DNA from 4 places in the Butyrivibrio sp. WCE2006 genome. Region 1 is predicted to be linked to each of the others. Evidence: predicted binding sites of a transcription regulator. Region 1 holds the regulator's gene; each other region holds the start of a gene.

The links. Region 1 encodes Rex, which represses fermentation and respiration genes when NADH is low (regulators of the CRP and FNR family bind a similar motif). Its sites were predicted from a motif close to ATTGTTAANTANTTAACAAT; they were not measured.
Region 2: a site for Rex is predicted at 3,164-3,183, ahead of pflB (formate C-acetyltransferase). Genes of this name have one in related genera too.
Region 3: a site for Rex is predicted at 2,527-2,546, ahead of T501_RS14780 (acetyl-CoA C-acetyltransferase). Genes of this name have one in related genera too.
Region 4: a site for Rex is predicted at 2,755-2,774, ahead of gap (type I glyceraldehyde-3-phosphate dehydrogenase). Genes of this name have one in related genera too.

The regions. Positions count from the first base shown of each region.
Region 1 covers NZ_JNKH01000012.1:58,319-63,672, forward strand. The annotation lists gene T501_RS09830 (ABC-F family ATP-binding cassette domain-containing protein) at 1-1,232, shown strand, start outside; gene T501_RS09835 (hypothetical protein) at 1,323-1,658, opposite strand; gene T501_RS09840 (redox-sensing transcriptional repressor Rex) at 2,052-2,696, shown strand; gene T501_RS09845 (coiled-coil domain-containing protein) at 2,723-3,412, shown strand; gene T501_RS09850 (NAD(P)H-hydrate dehydratase) at 3,384-5,045, shown strand; gene alr (alanine racemase) at 5,045-5,354, shown strand, end outside.
Region 2 covers NZ_JNKH01000008.1:22,971-28,324, reverse strand. The annotation lists gene mgtE (magnesium transporter) at 1-292, opposite strand, end outside; gene pflB (formate C-acetyltransferase) at 655-2,919, opposite strand; gene pflA (pyruvate formate-lyase-activating protein) at 3,209-3,943, opposite strand; gene hypB (hydrogenase nickel incorporation protein HypB) at 3,972-4,637, opposite strand; gene T501_RS07375 (Na/Pi cotransporter family protein) at 4,680-5,354, opposite strand, start outside.
Region 3 covers NZ_JNKH01000031.1:17,227-22,580, reverse strand. The annotation lists gene T501_RS14790 (3-hydroxyacyl-CoA dehydrogenase family protein) at 1-232, opposite strand, end outside; gene T501_RS14785 (enoyl-CoA hydratase-related protein) at 349-1,143, opposite strand; gene T501_RS14780 (acetyl-CoA C-acetyltransferase) at 1,295-2,473, opposite strand; gene hpf (ribosome hibernation-promoting factor, HPF/YfiA family) at 3,132-3,659, shown strand; gene T501_RS14770 (C40 family peptidase) at 3,781-5,121, opposite strand.
Region 4 covers NZ_JNKH01000003.1:237,235-242,588, reverse strand. The annotation lists gene tpiA (triose-phosphate isomerase) at 1-145, opposite strand, end outside; gene T501_RS04115 (phosphoglycerate kinase) at 240-1,475, opposite strand; gene gap (type I glyceraldehyde-3-phosphate dehydrogenase) at 1,667-2,692, opposite strand; gene T501_RS04105 (methyl-accepting chemotaxis protein) at 3,009-4,781, shown strand; gene T501_RS04100 (histidinol-phosphatase HisJ family protein) at 5,121-5,354, shown strand, end outside.

The DNA.
Region 1 (5,354 bases):
CGAAGCTGAAGGCTTATTTGAACCAGCAGGCTGAGATCAAGCATCAGGAAGAGGTTATTGATAAGCTCAAACAGTTTAACAGGGAAAAGAGCATTAAGAGAGCGGAGAGCCGCGAGAAAATGCTCGATAAGATAGAGCGCCTTGAAAAGCCTTCTGAAATCAGGGACGATATGAGAATTACTCTGACACCTTCATGTGTCAGCGGCAATGATGTTATGCATGTTGATTCCATAGCCAAAGCGTTTGGTAATGAGAAGCTTTTTGAGAATATCAGCTTCGATATCAAACGTGGTGAGAAGGTTGCCATAATAGGAGATAACGGAACTGGTAAGACCACCATGCTTAAAATAATAAACGGCATGGAATCTCTTGATGCCGGTGAGATCATCCTTGGTGTTAAGGTTCACATAGGTTATTACGATCAGGAACATCAGGTATTGCATGATGAGAAGACTCTGTTTGAAGAGTTGTCAGACGCATATCCAAACATGAATAATACTGAGATCAGAAATACTCTGGCAGCATTTCTGTTTACAGGTGATGATGTATTTAAGAGAATCGGTGATCTCTCAGGTGGTGAGAAGGGAAGAGTTTCACTTGCAAAGCTTATGCTTTCCGATGCCAATTTCCTTATCCTGGATGAGCCTACAAACCACCTTGATATCACAAGTAAAGAGATACTTGAGGATGCCATCAGCGGTTATGAGGGAACTGTACTTTATGTAAGTCATGACCGTTATTTTATAAATAAAACTGCCACCAGAATTCTTGATCTTACTCACGGCAAAATGATCAATTATATAGGTAATTACGATTATTATTTGGCTCACTGTGATGAGCAGACAGAGAGAGTTCTTTCAGAAAACCGTGATACTGTTGTGGCAAAGAAAGGCATTGGAATGGATTCCTCGGCAGCTGCAGCAGGCACATCCTTTGGAAAACTCGCCGGAAGTTCCGCCTCCCAGAGCCAGGCAGATAACAGCAAGGGAGCGGCTGACTGGAAGGCACAAAAGGAAGAAGCTGCAAAGAAACGTAAGCTTGAAGCTGCCTTAAAAAAATGCGAAGAAGAAATAGCAAAGCTTGAAGAGAGAAACGAAAAGATAAATGAAGAGCTTTTGGATACGGCTGTAGCAACAGACCTTGCAAAAGTCCGTAAGCTTTCTGATGAGCTTTCAGCCCATGAGGAAAGGCTCAATACGCTTTATGATGAGTGGGCCAAGCTCAGCGAATAAAAATAATTGAAAATACCCCGTGCAGTGTGCACGGGGTATTACTCTTCTGATGTATTACTTATATAAGCTAAATTATTAAATTAGTAATTTTCAAGCAAAAGCATCAAATGAGCTACCGGCTTGAGCATAGGCATAACCTGCCATGTCACGTCCATAGCCAACAGTAGTGTTGCCAAATTTTGAAGCTATCTGGTTAAATTGTTTATTAACCTTCATTGCTTCTTCTTTTCCGTCGGAGCTTGCAATTTCACCAACCTTTACTTCCTGGGCATTTGGATAGACCACAGGAGGCACGGTGGCGATATCGCCCACAGCCTTATGTTTGTCGTAGACATCTGAAACAGGTGCCTTATTTGAGATGGCCATATTCATAGGCTGTGCCTGGTATACATTGTATCCGCCTAATCCGCCAATTGACATTCCCATTCCTATTACCTCTGTTAATTTGCTTTACACAAGGAACTTTAAAAAACGCCATAAGAAGCTAGGTTCATTATAGCGTTTAATTCGAAAGAATCTATAAAATCCTTATTAAAGAAAAGCGAAATGTGGCGTTTTATGAAAGTTAGTTTTACCAGTATACATCTGAGATGAAAGTTATTTTCAATCATCTAAAATAAAAATTAAATCTTATTGCGTATGCAATTTCTTACATTGACTAAATTTTAACAGATAGTATAATTATAATATCCGAATTTTCAGAGCTATATATATATATGATGCAATGGTTAAGATACTTATCATGCAAGAATTAATCTGATTTTCCATGCAATCATTATGAAATTACAAACAATTCGGAGAACAGAATATGGAGGAATCATGGCGAGAAAAGAAATTTCTCAGGCTGTTATAAGCAGACTCCCAAGGTATTTCAGATATCTTGGAGAACTTAAGGATCAGGGAATTACACGTATTTCATCCCAGGAATTAAGCGATATCATGAAGGTGACAGCTTCGCAGATCAGACAGGATTTTAATAACTTTGGGGGCTTTGGCCAGCAGGGTTATGGATATAATGTGGAATATCTCTATGTGGAGATTGGTAAGATTTTAGGACTTGGAAGAGAACATACGTTGATTATCATTGGTGCCGGACATTTAGGTCAGGCACTTTCAGGCTACAACAATTTTTTCAACAGAGGATTTATTTTTAAAGGTGCGTTTGATCTTAATCCCGAGCTTCATGGGAAGAAGATACGTGACATCGAGATCCGCCCTGTTGAGGAGATTGAGGACTTTGTAAGAACGAACAAGATTGAGATTGCAGTGCTGACTATTCCTAAGGATCAGGCTGTGCCGATGGCTGACAAGCTTGTTAAGTGCGGAATAAAAGCTATATGGAATTTTGCTCATGTTGACTTAGAGCTTCCGCCTTATGTTCAGGTGGAAAATGTTCATTTGTCGGATTCACTTATGAAGTTGTCCTATAGTATAGACAGATATGAGAATTCCCACAAACGGTAAGTGTTGTTAAAACGTGAGGACATGCTATGTCAAAAGACGACAAAAACTATTCTGATGCCCTCGTTGGGAAGGATGTTCCTATTCTTTTCGAGGATGAAAAATGGCAACAGCTTTTTGCATTAAGCCCGAAAACCGCTAAGATAAAGGGTATTGAAGCTGAGCTTATTAAGCTTGTGGCTAAACAGGAAAAGACCAGAGAAAAAATTAAGGATGTAAAGCGCCTTAAGAAAAAACTTTTAGGTGAAATTGTCGTTTTGAGGGATGATGCCGATAAAAATCCCAAACAGCTAAAAAAGATTGAGGCTGAGATTGATGACCATAAGCGTCTTATCAATGAATGTAATGAAAAAATTGAGGAGTGCGAGGATGAGATGCTTGGGCTTCCCAGGGAAATCTATCAGAAAAACTATGACCTTATGGTAGAGACCATGGATCTTTTTTATAAGAGGATCCATGACAACACAATCGAGATTACTGCCATCGATGATTGGATCTCTCAAGTCAGGGTTCAACTTAAAAAGAATGTTATTAGAATGCAGGAAAAGGAAATCGAGAATTTCAGTGTTTATTCGTACATGCACAATATCTTCGGACCGGAGGTTATAGACCTCTTTGATCTGAAATATGATCCTGAGAGACGGCATCCTATGCTTAAGCCGGGAATGAAGGAACGTGATGGGATAATATATGACGATGATAAATTTACCGATAATTGATCGAAATTCAAAATATGTTGTAAGTGCCGCCGAAATGAAAAGATGTGACAATGCTACGATTGAACACTTTGGTATTCCGCAGGATGTTCTGATGGAGAGGGCGGCACTTTCTATATGCAAATATGTAAAACGCGCACTCCCACAAGGCGGAAGAGTGTTGATTTTTGCAGGCAGTGGGAATAACGGTGGGGACGGCATTGCTGCTGCCAGGATTTTGCAGCAGGATAACATTCCGGTAAAGATCATTCTGGTAAATCATAAGCTCAATGAGAAAAGTTCCAAAAGGACAAAAGCCTGCGAACAGCAACTAAAAATAGCCCTGACCTATGGTGTGGATGTCTCCGATTTTGATATAGCAGGGATTAATTCTGAGATCAAGAATAGTGCTGTTATAGTTGACGCCATGCTCGGAATCGGATGTTCAAGGGATTTAGAAGGAGATTACAGATCTGCTGTATGTGAGATTAATTATGCCAGGGAGGATTTTGATGAAAAAGCCCCTCACGTGATATCGGCGGATATTCCCACCGGAATAAATTCTGATACAGGGCATGTCCAGGGAGAAGCAATCCAGGCTGATGAGACTGTGACATTCAGTTTTCTGAAACTGGGTATGGCTTTTTATCCCGGTGCAGCTCATGCCGGGGAAATCCATATCGTCAACGTCGGAATCACGGAGGATGGCTTTCTTAATGACTTCCCACGATTTAAATATGTTGATATTCCCGATATCTCGCAGATAGCAAAGCTTATTCTTCCTAAGAGGAATCCTGCAGGGAACAAAGGCTCCTTTGGAAAAGTTCTGGTAGCAGCCGGAAGTAAGAGGATTAGCGGAGCCTGCATAATGGCTGCAGAGAGCTGTTTGCGCAGCGGTGCCGGAATGGTACGTGTGTTTACGGAAGAAACTAATTTATCAGCCGTACAGACGCTTCTTCCTGAAGCTATGACTGATATTTATTCCGAAAAGGATTTTGAGAGTGAGAATGAACTTGATATTGAAAGAGTAAAGGATACTCTAATAAAGGCCATAGACTGGGCTGGTGCAATTGTCTGCGGACCAGGTATCGGTAAAGGAAAAGCCGGAAAAGAAATATTAAGGTTCATTCTTGAAAATGCAAAGCTGCCATTGGTTTTAGATGCTGATGCCCTGAATATTATTTCTGAGGATAGCGGAATCAGAAAACTTTTATCAGAATACAGTGCGGACAAAATACTTACTCCGCACCTTGCTGAGTTTTCAAGACTTGTTGGTAAAAACATACATGATTGCAGGCCCTGCGTTATAGAAGAAAGCGTAAGACTTGCAAAAGAATTTCATGCGAGTATTATATGTAAGGATGCACGAAGTGTCATTACCGATGGAGAAAGATTTTTTATTAATCTTAGCGGGAATGATGGAATGGCTACTGCAGGAAGTGGAGATGTACTTGCAGGGCTTCTTGGTGCGCTGGTTATTTCCGGTTTTTCAGGAACTCTGGAGGGGGCTGTTGCAGGGGCGTATTTGCATGGAATTGCAGGAGACATGGCTGCTATCAGAAACGGAAGGCAGGGGATGACTGCAAGAGACATTTCCGGAAGTCTTAGAGATATTTTTTCCGGACAAGAAATATTTAAAAAAGAGGCAAATCAGTAATGCTGGATGAATTTTCAAGAGTATATGCAAAGGTAGATTTGGATGCGATTTCTCAAAATGTAGAGAACATGTATAATTCGCTTCCCAGAAACACAAAAATGTTGGCGGTTGTAAAAACTGACGGATATGGCTATGGTGCGGTTCCTATAGCTAGAATGCTTCAAAAGGACGCTTATATCTGGGGATTTGCTACTGCAACTGCAGAAGAGGCTTTTGAACTAAGAGAAGCCGGTGTAAGCAAACCAATCCTGGTTTTGGGATACACATTTCCTTATGCTTACGAAAGAATGCTAAGAGAGAATATAAGGC
Region 2 (5,354 bases), on a different contig from region 1:
AAAGATCCGTCGCATCATCAGCCATCAGGTTATCGATAATATTACCGGCTTCTTTATCTGAAAGAGACTGAATGATATATTGCTGATCCTCAATTTCAAGGTTGGCAAAGACATCCGCAGCCATGTCCTTAGGCAGAATGCGGAACATCTTCAGTGAGTCTTCGTTTTCCATATCATCCATGATTGCAGCGATATCAGCAGTATTCATGTCCGCAAAAGCTTGGCGGAGCTTAGTATACTGCTTGCTCTCGATGAGGTCACGGATTACGTCCATGATTGTATTTTCTTCCATGGAAATCTCCTTTCGGTGTGGTTTTTAATTAAGTTCGTACTTCGAGGCACAGGTTTATCGCTACATATATGATTGTCCTGCTTCATTTAACCACCACCCTTCATTTGGAGATTTCCCGATATGCGGGATATTTTGAAAAAGACTGTTCCGGATTCATTGAAAACTATCATAGTTTAGAGAAACTTTGGAACACCCTTTAGTTTAACACATTTAGAAAAAAAAACCATTATTAAGTAAAAATAATGAATAAAAAAAACTGAATTCATCTGCATGCTTTTCTGTATGCAAGCTATAGAAAAACGAGCAACAAATCTTTGCTGCTCGTTTAATCTATAATTTATATAAAATTGTTCTTATGAAACTTACATGCTCTCGTGGCAGGTTCTGTTAATTACGTCAAGCTGCTGCTCTCTTGTAAGGTCGATGAACTTAACAGCATATCCTGATACACGAATTGTGAAGTTAGCATATTCAGGCTTTTCAGGATGTTCCATAGCATCCTTAAGCTTTTCAACACCAAATACGTTAACGTTAAGGTGATGAGCACCCTGATCAAAATAACCATCCATTACACTAACAAGCTTATCTGCACGCTCTTCATCATCATGTCCAAGAGCACCAGGGTTAATTGTCTGTGTATTTGAAATTCCATCAAGTGCATACTCGTAAGGAAGCTTAGCAACAGAGTTAAGTGATGCAAGAAGTCCTGACTGCTCTGCGCCATATGCCGGATTTGCGCCGGGTGCAAAAGGTGCGAATGCAGGTCTTCCATCCGGAAGAGCACCTGTTGCCTTACCGTATACTACGTTAGATGTAATTGTAAGGATTGATGTTGTAGGCTCAGAGTTTCTGTATGTATGATTCTTCTTAACCTTTTTAAGGAAAGTCTTAAGAAGCCATACTGCTATCTCGTCTGCTCTTTCATCATCGTTACCATATTTAGGGAAGTTACCCTCAATCTTGTAATCAACAACAAGACCTGACTCATCACGGATTGTCTTTACTTTTGCATACTTGATAGCGCAAAGAGAGTCAACAACATGTGAGAATCCTGCAATACCTGTTGCAAATGTACGGCGAACATCTGTGTCGATAAGAGCCATCTCAGCTGCTTCGTAGTAGTATTTATCATGCATATACTGAATAAGGTTCAGGATATTTACATAAAGGCTTGCAAGCCAATCCATCATCTTATCATATTTGTGCATAACCTCATCAAAATCAAGGTATTCTGATGTAATAGGTGCATATTCAGGACCTACCTGCATATGATTGCCCTGCTTATCAAGGAATTTCTCATCCTTACCACCATTTATAGCGTAAAGCAGACACTTTGCAAGGTTTGCTCTTGCTCCGAAGAACTGCATCTCTTTACCTGTCTGAGTTGCTGATACGCAGCAGCAGATGCTGTAATCATCACCCCATACAGGACGCATAACATCATCATTCTCATACTGGATAGAAGATGTTGTAACTGAAATCTTAGCAGCATACTTCTTAAATGTCTTAGGAAGTCTTGATGAATAAAGGACAGTAAGGTTAGGTTCAGGTGAAGGTCCCATATTCTCAAGAGTATGAAGGAAACGATAGTCATTTTTAGTAACCATGTGACGACCGTCCATTCCAAGTCCACCAACCTCAAGTGTTGCCCATACAGGATCACCTGAGAACAGCTGGTTGTAGCTGGGAATACGTGCAAACTTAACCATACGACACTTCATTACAAGGTGATCGATAAGTTCCTGTGCCTCTGATTCTGTAAGTGTACCTTCCTTAAGGTCTCTTTCAATATAGATATCAAGGAATGTTGAAACACGTCCAACTGACATTGCAGCACCATTCTGAGTCTTAATAGCTGCAAGATATCCGAAGTATAACCACTGAACAGCTTCTCTGGCGTTGTTAGCAGGCTGAGAAATATCAAATCCGTATACTTCAGCCATTTCCTTCATTCCACGAAGTGCTCTGATCTGCTCAGCTATCTCTTCACGCTGACGGATAATATCATCTGTCATAACTCCGCATCCGCAAAGTGCAAGATCTTCCTTCTTCTGCTCGATAAGGAAATCTATACCGTAAAGAGCAACTCTTCTGTAATCGCCTACGATACGTCCACGTCCATAAGTATCCGGAAGACCTGTAACGATATGGCTGTGACGTGCTGCCATCATCTCAGGTGTGTAAGCATCAAAAACTGCCTGGTTATGAGTCTTATGATACTCTGTAAAGATCTTGTGGAACTTTTCATTTACCTTATAACCATAAGTATCAGCAGCCTGCTCAGCCATCTTGATACCACCATAAGGCATGAATGCTCTCTTAAGCGGCTTATCTGTCTGAAGTCCTACTACCTGCTCAAGATCCTTCATGGATTCATCAATGTATCCGGGACCATAAGCTGTTAAGCTTGATACAACCTCTGTCTCACACTCAAGTACGCCGCCGTTCTCACGTTCCTTCTTCTGAAGCTCCTGAAGCTTACCCCAGAGCTTATCTGTAGCGTCTGTAGCGTCTGCAAGGAAGCTCTCATCACCATCGTACATAGTGTAGTTATTCTGGATGAATTCTCTCAGATTAACTTCATCCGTCCACTTGTTACCTTTAAAACCTCTCCATTGTTCTTTCATAAATCTTCACTCCTCTCTATTGCGTTAACAAACCACCCTCAGAGTCTATGTAAAGCTGCTATCGCAGCAAAAATAAATAAATTTGGTTTATATTTTCCCTGCTTTACTATATATAGTATAGGGAAATTAACAAACCACAAGATATATTTTTTTACTTTGACACCAATTCGTATTGTCACATATACTGGCTCACTTTTCAACTAAAATCCCATAAAAAAAGCCATAGCTGATAACTTTTGTCAACTTTGGCATTTTTTTAACATAATTTATGTATATAGTTGTTACTTTTTTAACTTAAATTTGCTCCGAGAATTTTCTTGGCGTTTTCTATCCTGTCAGATGAAGGTGCTTCAACACCCTCAAGCTGATATGGAATACCAAGCTGCTCCCACTTATACTTTCCGAGTGAATGATAAGGCAATACATCTACTCTTTTCACATTGGATAGCGTATCAAGAAATTCTCTTGTCTTTTTAAGATAATCATCATTATCTGTGATTCCTGGTACAAGCACATGTCTTATCCACACAGGTTTTCCTATCTCTGATAAATATCTGAGGCAGTCCTTTATGTTCTCATTCGGTTTACCTGTAAGCTTGATATGCTCCTCATTATCTATATGCTTTATATCCACAAGCAAAAGATCTGTATTATCAAGTAACTGATTAAACTGTGAAAAGAAAGGTTCCTGTCTGGTAAATGGCTCAGCAGCTGTATCAATACATGTATTGATTCCTCTTTTTTTAGCTTCTGCAAAAAGCTCATTTAAAAAATCCAGCTGAAGCAGCGGCTCTCCACCACTTACTGTAATTCCGCCCTCTTCTCCCCAGTAGCTCTTGTATCTCTCAGCTCTGTCCAGAAGCTCTTCAACTGTTCTTACATCATCGGATTCAGGATTCCAGGTGTCTGCGTTATGACAATACTTACAACGCAGATTACAGCCCTTTAAAAATATAATAAATCGAACTCCGGGTCCATCTACTGAACCAAAAGTCTCTATTGAATGGATTTTTCCTTTTGTCATTGGGTTTTCTTAATCCTCGTTATCTAAATTAATTCTTCCAGTCCTCGACCTGGTTACTAAGCCACTTGGCAAACTCATCAATTCCTTCACCTGTCTTGGCACAAATAGGAATAATCTCAGCCTTGGGATTTCTCATATGAATGTATTCTTTACATTTTTCAAGATCGAAATCAAAGTATGGAGCAACATCAATCTTATTTATAAGAACCACATCACAAATGCTAAACATTAAAGGATACTTAAGAGGTTTATCATGTCCCTCAGGAACTGAAAGGATCATGGCATTCTTTGAAGCTCCTGTATCAAATTCTGCAGGACATACAAGATTACCTACATTTTCCAATATTGCCAGTTCTACATCTCCTTCAACAAGAGCATCCAGGCCCTGTCTTGTCATATCAGCATCAAGATGGCACATTCCACCTGTGTGGAGCTGGATTGCTTTTACACCGGTTTCTGCGATCTTTTTTGCATCAACGTCAGAATCAATATCAGCTTCCATAACCCCTATCTTATACTTATCCTTAAGGGCTCCGATTGTTGCTTTAAGAGTTGTTGTCTTTCCTGATCCGGGTGATGACATCAGATTAAGAAGAAAAATTCCTTTATCTTTAAGTTCCTTTCTAAGGAGCTCAGCTCTCTCATCATTACTTTCAAACACACTTCTTTTAAGCTCAATTACTCTGGTACTCATAACTAATCCTTTCAAAAATAATATCTAAAATGTTTTATCAATCTATTTATTTGCTTTTTTCTTATCTTTCTTTACTTTAGATTTATCCTTAGTCTTTTCCTTAGACTTTTCTTTTACCTTTTCGGCAGTATTCTCTCTATCAAACACTCCCGCTGATCCCATTGCTTCGTTGATAATTTCCATATCATCAGTATTCATAAGATCTGTGATAACGGGATGGTTTTCGATAAATGAAGGATCTACATCTTCATCCTCAAAGCCCTTCTTCATGGCAGGAAGGCGATACTTTCTCTCATAGAGATCAACTGCAATCTCAAACTCCTGATTCTTTTCCTCTTTCAAATGCTCAATATACTCATGTGTATCGAACAATCCTTCGCTTACTTCCAGGAGACATACTGCTATATTGCTACAATGATCAGCAATTCTTTCAAAATCCGTACCAAGTTCTGAAAGGCTAAAACCTATGTCGATGGTGCATTTACCTTTTCTTAAACGTCTGACATGTCTTCTCTTCACTTCCATATTAAGACCATCTATGACTTCCTCAAGAGGCTCAACGGATTTAGCAAGCTTTAAATCCTGATTTTGGAAGGACTGGAATGACAGATCAACAATTTCCTTAACGGCATTTGAAAAAATACGAACTTCTTCACTCGCCTTTGCTGAGAAATGTTCATTTTTCTCATGCATGTTACGGGCAATCTGTGCAATATT
Region 3 (5,354 bases), on a different contig from region 1:
AGATGTCATTAAGACCTGTCTGGATCTTGCCGATGATTGCATCAGCCTTAGCCTGATCGATCTTGCCCTTGGAAACCTGCTTGTCAATGCTCTTCTTAATCTTAGCAAAGCCGCCCTCAGCGAACTCTGTCTTAATGTCACAAAGATATACCTTATCTACTGTGTCTGCCTGTGCAAATGTCTGAGCGATGCCTGCACCCATTGTGCCTGCGCCAATAACTGCTACCTTCATTTAAATTCCTCCTATTCTTAATCCTCATCCTCCGGAAATATGGGCTTATACACCCATTCCGTGAGGATCAGGGACTAATGCAATTTTTTAGTTAGATGCTGTCTAAAGCGTAAATCTTATTTATTCTGGAAGTCTACAACCTTAACCTTCTTCGGGTCATCCTTTTTACGAAGGAAGTTAGCCATACCTTCACGCTGGTCTTCTGTCTCGAAGCAATCACCAAAAATCTTCTCTTCAAGTTCGATTGCCTTGTCAATATCAAGCTGAAGACCTTCATTTATAGCCTTCTTGCATGCACGTACAGCGATAGGTGCATTTGCAGCGATAGTATTAGCCATCTTCTCAGCTGCAGGAAGAAGTTCTTCCTGTGTGTAAACTGCGTTTACAAGACCAATTCTGTAAGCCTCATCAGCCTTGATATTACGTGCTGTATATATAAGCTGCTTAGCCATGCCTGCACCAATAAGACGAGCAAGTCTCTGTGTGCCGCCGAATCCGGGAGTAATTCCAAGACCAACCTCAGGCTGACCAAACATAGCATTATCTGAACAGATACGGATATCACAGCTCATAGAGATCTCGCAGCCGCCGCCAAGAGCGAATCCGTTTACTGCAGCAATTGTAGGAATAGGGAATGTCTCAAGCTTTCTGAATACATCATTTCCCTTCTTACCAAAAGCCTCGCCTTCTGCTTTTGTAAGTGTGCTCATCTCTCCGATGTCAGCACCTGCAACAAATGACTTTTCTCCTGCACCTGTAAGAACAAGAGCTCTTACTGTGTTCACATCAATGCTGTCAAGAGCAGCGTTAAGGTCATCAAGTACCTGGCTGTTGAGTGCATTGAGTGCTTCAGGACGGTTGATTGTAAGAACAGCAATTTTGTCCTTAACTTCAACATTTACAAATCCCATTTTCTTTGCCTCCTTATTTATTTCAATAATTAAGGTATATCAGTCCAAACTTAATCAGACCTAAATACCTTCTATTTCATACCGGGTTATTTTTATCAAGTAGAACAGATAAATAAGGAAACGGAATAATCCGTTTCCCTTTTATTTTGTTTTAGTCTCTCTCAACGATTGTAGCGCATCCCATACCGCCACCAATGCAAAGAGTTGCAAGACCACGCTTCTTGTCAGATCTCTGCATCTCATGAAGAAGAGTAACAAGAATACGGCATCCTGATGCTCCAACAGGGTGACCAAGTGCGATAGCACCACCGTTTACATTAAGTTTTGAAAGATCAAAGTTAAGATCCTTTCCAACTGCTACTGACTGAGCTGCGAATGCTTCGTTAGCCTCGTAGATATCGATATCATCGATAGTAAGACCTGTACGATCAAGAACCTTCTTTGTAGCTGCAACAGGGCCAACACCCATGATTGAAGGATCAACACCGCCAAGAGCACCTGCTACCCATGTAGCCATAGGCTTAATGCCAAGTTCCTTAGCCTTTTCTTCGCTCATAACAACGATAGCTGCTGCACCATCATTGATACCTGAAGCGTTACCTGCTGTTGTAACACCATCCTTGTTAATAGGACGAAGCTTAGCAAGACCTTCAATAGTAGAACCCGGACGAGGGCCTTCATCTGTGTCGAATACAACTGTATCCTTCTTAACCTTAACTTCTACAGGAACAATCTCATCCTTAAACTTGCCAGCCTTCTGAGCTGCCTCTGTCTTCTGCTGAGAATTAAGCGCGAACTCATCAAGCTCTTCACGAGTAAGATTCCACTGTGCTGCAACATTGTCAGCTGTCTGAATCATGTGGTAGTCATTGAATGCATCCCAAAGTGCATCGTTTACCATACAATCCTTTAATACGCCATTATTCATACGATAACCGAAACGAGCCTTATCAAGTGCGAAAGGAGCCATTGACATGTTCTCCATACCACCTGCTACAACGATATCAGCATTACCTGATAAAATCTTCTCAGCTGCCATGTTTACACAGTTAAGACCTGATCCACATACAACGTTGATGGTAACAGCCGGTACTTCTACAGGAAGGCCTGCTTTGATAGAAGCCTGACGGGCAACATTCTGTCCAAGGCCTGCCTGGATAACACAGCCCATAAGAACCTCGTCAACCTGCTCCGGTTTAACTCCTGCTCTGTTAAGAGCTTCCTTAATAACAATTGAACCAAGATCTGCTGCCGGTGTGTTTGAAAGAGCACCGCCCATCTTACCGATCGCAGTTCTGCAAGCACCTGCTAATACTACCTTCTGTGCCATAGATGATACCTCCGTTTCGGGACTTTTGTCCGATTTTATTATATTTTTTGTTGTTTGTTATTTTTTTGTCACAACGAGTATATTATAGCATGCGTATAAATTTCTATGCAAGAAAAAGCATAGCAATATACCCTTTTTTTATAAATTTTTTTTAAAGATGTAAGTTTTGCACATAAAAGCAAAAGTCAATACGCAAATTTTATTTTTATTTTATAAAATCTTAAAAAGTTATCCACAATTCCAAAAATCGAAATGCCCATTTTATGAGTTATACACGAAATTATCCACATTATCCACATTTATCCACAATAACAACCATTATTCCACATTCAAAATACAAACATATTTTTTGTATGACTTTCACAAAATTAAGAAAAAATAAAAGATTTCTAAACTGGCTTTTATTAAATTGCTTAATGTTATAGATAAATGATATAATTTAACTGAATATTTGGAGCAAAACTCAATTAATGACTTTCATTTCAGAGTGCTCTCCGAATAAGCCAGGATCTCCTGAACTCAATATAAAAGAGTGCTGAGGAATCCTGTGTTCTGCAGGCCATGCGCCTTGCTCTGCAAGGACCGGTCCAGTATGATTTCCGGTTTTCATAAAGGAATTCAGGAATCGAAAAATATTAACTGCAAAGGGGATGATTGCATGAAATTCACAATTATTGGCAAGAACATCGATGTAACACCCGGACTTAGATCGGCTGTGGAGGAAAAGATCGGAAAACTCGAAAAGTACTTCACCCCTGAAACTAATGTCAACGTAACATTAACCGCTGACAAGGACCGTCACAAGATTGAGGTGACAATACCTGTTAAAGGCAGAATAATCAGATCTGAACAGGTCAGCAGCGACATGTACGTTTCTATTGATCTTGTGGAAGAGATCATTGAACGTCAACTCAAAAAATACAAGAGTAAACTGGTCAACAAGCACCAGACTGAAATCAGCAACTTCAAAAAAGAATATATCGACAATGAAGATTATGATGATGAAGAGATCAAAATCGAAAGGGTTAAGAAATTCGATCTTAAGCCCATGTATGTCGAGGATGCTGCTATTCAGATGGAACTTCTTGGACATAACTTCTTTGTATTCATCAATGCAGAGACCGATCAGCCTAATGTTGTTTACAAGAGAAAAGGCAACACATACGGTCTTATCGAGCCCGAGTAAATCAATCATTTAGATTTATAACTCTTTTAAAATTTAATCGCTTTATTTTAAGTATTAAAAAGCCAGATGATCAACTCATCTGGCTTTAATTTTATTATTTTATTAACTTATTTGTAATGAATTAGAATATTCTTCTAACTGAAAGCACCTGTCTGTAACCAGCATCAGAAATCTTGATACCTGTCTTAGCTGAGGATGCATGTACAATCTGTCCACCACCGATGTAGATTCCTACGTGACCGGAATAACATACGATGTCACCGGGCTGAGCATTTGCAAGTCCATCTACTGCTGCACCAACGCTTCTGTCAGCACCACTTGAATGAGGGAGGCTAACACCAAAGTTAGCATATACGCTCATTACAAAGCCTGAACAGTCTGTTCCGTTTGTAAGGCTTGATCCGCCATATACATAAGGATTACCAACGAACTGCTGTGCATATGATGCAACTGCAGATCCGATAGAACTTGCCTGTGTAGTATAGCTTGCTGCTGAATTGTAGCTCTTGGAAGAACTACTGTCTGAAGACTTCTTGGTTCCCTTCTTTGCCTGAGCAAGAGCTGCAAGACGAGCCTCTTCTTCCTTCTTAAGACGGGCTTCCTCTTCTGCCTTAGACTCAGCTTCTACGAACTCTGTAGAAAGTTCTACATAATCTCTGGATACATAACCGTCACCTTCTTCAATGCTGACCTTAACCCAGCCTTCAAGCTCTTCGGTTACGACAAGTTCATCCTCAATCGGTACAAGTCCAAGCACTTCATCATCTGTGCTTGGGCCACTTCTAACCTTAAGTGTTGTGGTAGTAACTGTAGCGATACGCTTGCCTACCTCCTTGGCAAGTTCAACTGCATCCTCACCTGTTACACAGTACTCACCTTTTACATATCCTTCAACAGATCCTGACTTGATCTTATACCATCCATCAGTCTCCTCGATGAAAGTTCCTACGGAATCATCATAAAGCTTACCGATGATCTCGCCCTCTTCCTCGCTCGGGTTATCACGAACATTGACATAATCGTTAACCTGGGCAATTACGAGAGATCTGAATCTCTCTTCCTCCTGCTGCTCTGCAGTAAGTTCTTCCTCGGAGTCTTCTGCAGGCTCTTCTGCAGTTCCATCCTCAGGCTCACCTGTTCCGGGCTCCTCTGCAGGAATCATAGCTCCTGTAGCCTTCTGAATATCATTAAGAATGTTCTCCTGCAATGTTGAAGCAAGAGGTGTCGTCTCTGTAATAGTTACTGCAGAATCCTCTATCTCATTCTCAGCAACCTCAGTACCATTATCATCTGCAAGATTTGAAAGTGATACTGAATCCCCTGTCAGTGCATAACTGATGCCTGCTGAAGGTAAAACACTTGTCACCTTAGATGCAGATGCATTAACACTAATACCTGTTCCTCCAACTGTTACTGCAGCTGCAACCCCCATAGCCAACAGCTGTATCGTAGTTTTTTGCAAAACGGACCTCCAAATCATTTGTTACGAATTTGTTACATCTTTTAACAATATACTCTGAACCATACAATTTGTCAACTATTCTTAAACATTTTCGCATAAAATTGGAAGGCTTAAACAAGCCATTTTTGCAATTGAATGATATATTAAGTCATTTTAAAAATTGCAAAAGAGCCAGTAACCATGCGGCTTCCGGCTCTTTTCTACATCTAGTATTTATTTTATTTCAAAAACAC
Region 4 (5,354 bases), on a different contig from region 1:
GAACGATGTCGATTGCAGGTACGCAATAAACTACATCCACATCATCATTTTTAACTAAATCCTTAAGCTCAGCAACAAGCTTTACAGCTTCAGAAGGTGTCATGTTCATCTTCCAGTTGCCGGCAATAATACGTCTTCTTGACATTATATGCCTCCTAAATATATTGTTTAAGTTCTGCTCTCGCTAGCGCTAGAGAGAACTAAATAGTACACCAGGCGCGAAATACCTCGCCAGGTAATTACTTATCATCTGCTGCAACAACTCCGGGAAGTTCCTTACCTTCAAGGAATTCAAGAGAAGCACCGCCACCTGTAGAGATGTGGCTCATCTTGTCAGCAAAACCAAGCTGGTTAACTGCAGCAGCACTATCACCACCACCGATGATTGTTGTAGCATCTGTCTCAGCAAGAGCCTTAGCAACAGCCTTTGTACCTTCTGCAAGTACAGGGTTCTCAAATACACCCATAGGTCCGTTCCAAACAACGGTCTTAGCACTCTTTACAGCGTCTGCGAAGAGCTCACGTGTCTTAACACCGATATCAAGACCTTCTTTATCAGCAGGAATTGAGCTTGACTCAACGATTGCTGTCTCGATGTCAGGATTGTCGATAGGATCCGGGAAACCTGCAGATACAACTGTATCGATAGGAAGAAGAAGCTTCTTGCCATTCTTCTCAGCCTTCTCCATCATTTCCTTACAATAATCAATCTTTTCATTATCTACCAGTGAAAGACCAACTTCATATCCCTTAGCCTTAAGGAATGTGTAAGCCATACCACCACCGATGATAAGTGTATCGCACTTCTCAAGAAGGTTATTGATAACATTAAGCTTATCAGCAACCTTAGCGCCACCAAGAATAGCTACGAATGGACGTACCGGATTCTCAACTGCGTTTCCAAGGAAGTCGATTTCCTTCTGCATAAGGTAACCAACTGCACAGTTGCCACCCTTCTCACGAACATACTTTGTAACAACTGCTACAGAAGCATGTGCTCTGTGAGCTGAACCAAAAGCATCACATACATAATCATCGCAAAGATCTGCGAGTTCCTTAGCGAAAGCTTCGCCTGCATCTGAAGGCTTTGTCTCTTCTTTGCCACGGAAACGTGTATTCTGAAGGAGAACTACATCACCCTCACCCATAGCCTCTACAGCAGCAGTTGCATCAGCACCTGTTACATTGTAGTCAGCTACAAACTTAACATCCTTACCAAGCTTCTCAGAAAGGCTCTTTGCTACAGGAGCAAGAGATTCACCCTCATTGGGGCCATTCTTAACTTTACCAAGATGTGAGCAAAGAATTACCTTGCCGCCATCAGCAATAAGCTTTTTGATTGTAGGAAGTGCAGCATTGATACGAGTCTCGTCTGTGATCTCACCGTTCTTAAGAGGTACGTTGAAATCGCAACGAACAAGTACTCTTCTGCCCTTTGCATTGAAATCATCTACAGATTTCTTATTAAGTGCCATTATATTATTCCTCCTTAAATAAAATAAGAATTTCGCTTGCGAATTTACTAAAAAAATGAGGGTCAGGTCCAAACGGACCGGACCCTCTTAAATATACATACTCTGGTTATTATTAAGAAAGTTCATCTTACGCATTATGCGTTCAATCAACCATCTGAGCACTATGTGCTCTCGAAAAACCCGCAGAATAATTATTTAACGAACTTCTCGAAGTACTTGATTGTACGAACCATCTGAGATGTGTAAGAGTTCTCGTTGTCATACCATGAAACAACCTGAACTTCATAGAGGTCGTCACCAATCTTGTTAACCATTGTCTGAGTTGCATCGAAGAGTGAACCAAATGTCATACCAACGATATCAGAAGATACGATTTCGTCTTCGTTGTAACCAAATGTCTCAGGATCAGAAGCCTTCTTCATAGCCTCGTTGATAGCTTCCTTAGTAACTTCTGTGCTGCTCTTAACTACAGCGAAAAGAAGTGTTGTAGAACCTGTCGGAACCGGTACTCTCTGAGCAGCGCCGATGAGCTTGCCATTGAGTTCAGGAATAACAAGGCCGATAGCCTTTGCAGCACCTGTGCTGTTAGGAACGATGTTAACAGCGCCTGCACGAGCTCTTCTAAGGTCACCCTTTCTCTGAGGTCCGTCAAGAATCATCTGATCACCTGTGTAAGCATGGATTGTTGCCATGATACCAGACTGGATAGGTGCGAAATCGTTAAGAGCCTTAGCCATAGGTGCAAGGCAGTTTGTTGTGCAAGAAGCTGCAGAGATGATGTTATCATCAGCTGTAAGTGTCTCGTGGTTAACGTTATATACGATTGTAGGAAGATCATTTCCAGCAGGTGCAGAAATAACAACCTTCTTAGCGCCGGCATCGATATGAGCCTGTGCCTTAGCCTTTGATGTATAGAAACCTGTGCACTCAAGTACAACGTCTACGCCGATCTCACCCCAAGGAAGATTCTTAGCATCTGCTTCCTTGTAGATTGTGATCTTCTTACCGTTAACTGTGATTGAATCATCACCGTAAGAAACTGAATCTGCATACTTGTACTTACCCTGTGAAGAGTCATACTTAAGAAGGTGTGCAAGCATCTTAGGATCTGTAAGATCGTTGATTGCTACGATCTCTGTTCCTTCGTGCTCAAACATCTGTCTGAATGCAAGACGACCGATACGGCCAAAACCATTAATTGCTACCTTTACTGCCATTTTAAGTCCTCCTAAAATGATTAAAAATATTATATTTGCTGTTACTAATTCTTTACAAAGTGATTGTCAAAAATTTGACAGCAAATACATTTTATCTAACTTCTTAGATTTTTTCAAGTAATCTTTAGTCAAAAACATAAAATATTCAAAAAACAAAATCCTCTTCCATATAAAAAGCAGATAAAAAAATCAGGCCAAAGAAATAAAATCATCATATGATATTTTATATAAAAATTAAATTAATATGAAATTTAGTGAATTATCAAGTACCATCTAAATTCGCGCTATATAATTACACTAAAGGAGGTAATGTACAATGAAAGACAAAAAAGTGAATTTAAGCGTTGTTGCTGTATTATTAATTGTCACCCTTCCACTGATCATAGCTCTTGTTGCTTCCGTTATTTATTATGGGCTTCAAATGCACAGTGTTGCTGAAACAGACAAGGATATGTATTATGACAATCTCTACACCATCAGTACAACACTGATAAATGCAGACAGAGATTTTTATCAGGCGATGCTGGCAGGCACTAATGTTATTGCTTTCTCTACCTATGTAAGTGAAGATCAAATAGCTTCATATATAAGTGACATCAAAGACAATACCTCCCAGGTACAAGAAAGAGTTGATTCCGCAGCAGCCATAGCCAGGAGTAACACTTATCTATGGTCCATATTGAAGGATGATTCCGGTAAGACGTTCTCTGAGTATCATGATCTTTTCTATCAGGACTTTAATGCGTGGAAATCAGACTATGATGCAGCAAGTGGTCAGGGCGACATTGAACAATGGGCTGTCCATTTTAACAGTTCCAGAGATTACCTGAGCAAAATGACTGACCTCGTGGAAGTATGGGCTGTCCAGAAAGAAGCCAGCAACACTTCTGATATTAATAAAAAGATCCTTATTTCATCCATTATTTTTGGCGTGATTGCTGTTATTCTTATGCTCCTTACAATTTATACAATTATTAATATGCTTAAAAGTGTCAGAAAAATATCTGCGGATGTTACAAATATCTCCAGTGGTGACTTTGTAACCCATATGAAACCGGATAGTTTTATTAAGGAATTCAACGATATAACATCCAGTCTTGAATCAATGCGTCACGACTTAAGAAATGCTCTTGTCAGAGTTATAAATCATGCTGATTCCGTAAATACCAAGGCTGAGATTGCAAAAGACTCAATTACCAATTCACAGAAGACCACTAACGATATCAGTTCTGCAGTTAATGATCTTGCAACCGGCGCAACTGCCATGGCTGAAGACGTACAGAGCACATCAACCATCACTATTAATATAGGTTCTTCCGTTGATAATGTCCTTGAATCTGCATCTGCCAATCTTGACAGAGGAAACAAAGTTTATGAGGAATCGACAAAGGTCAAGGAACAGCTTGAGCAAATCAAGCTTCAGGATCAGAAAAATGATGAGATGGCAACGCAGGTTGCTAATTCTGTTAATGAAACAGCAAATGTTGTCGCACAGATTTCGACTGCTGCTGAATCCATTATTTCCATAGCCAGCCAGACAAACCTCCTTGCTCTCAATGCCTCTATTGAAGCTGCCAGAGCCGGTGAAGCAGGAAAGGGCTTTGCAGTTGTTGCTGACAACATCAAAGACCTGGCCGGTAATACCAACAGCCTTGCCGGAGAGATTACCAATATGCTCTCAACAATCACTGGATACTCAAATACGAACAGGGAACTGACAGAAAGCATCCAGGCAGCTATAAGTAATGAAGCAATCGCTCTTGAAGAAATGAGTAAATCCTTCGATCAGATGCTTAGTCTCTTACGCGAAACTGAAGAAGGAAATAAACAGATAGTTGAGCTTGTTGAAACAATGAACTCAGATAAGGAAAACATTCTTAATTCTGTTGAATCACTATCAAGCATCTCAGAAGAAAATGCTGCTTCCACTCAGGAAACCAGTGCTTCACTGATGCAGCTTGATAACAACATGGAATCCGTTGTGAATCAGGCAAAAGACCTTCAGAAGATTGCTGAAGAGCTCACCACCAATGTTAAATACTTCAGGGTTGAACTTCCTCAGGATACATCTGCAAAGGGGAAAAAATAATTACTCTCTCGGAGTCCTCTGAATTTGGAGTGCCCTCTCTGCAATATCAGAAAAAATGCTGCATATTTTTTATTTCATAGAAATCCAACGGCATTTCCTTTAGGATAAAAAAGGTGCGGCAGAATCCGGATTATCCGGGTCCTGCCGCTTTTGAATGAAGAAAAAAGGTTTTAAATGGGAGGTTTTAAATTCTTTTTTATTATATAAATCCCTGTCCAACAAAAGTCCAACAAATACATATTTTTGTGATAAAATAATTCAAAAATTTGAAGTTACCGTTATTTTAATCACACAATTTACGAGCGCCCAAAAAGAAAAAGCGTTCAGCCGGAGATAATTATGTCAAAAACTTTACCAGCAGATTTTCATATGCACACCCATCACTCAGGTGATTCTGATGCTCCCATGGAGATGATGATAGAAAAAGCCCTGCAAAAAAGCCTCTCTTCCATATGTATAACAGAGCATATGGACATGGATTATCCTGTAACCGAGGATATTCCCGAGGGCACATACGACCTTGATACGGAAAGCTACATGTCAGAAATCAGAGTATTTCAGGACAAATATGCA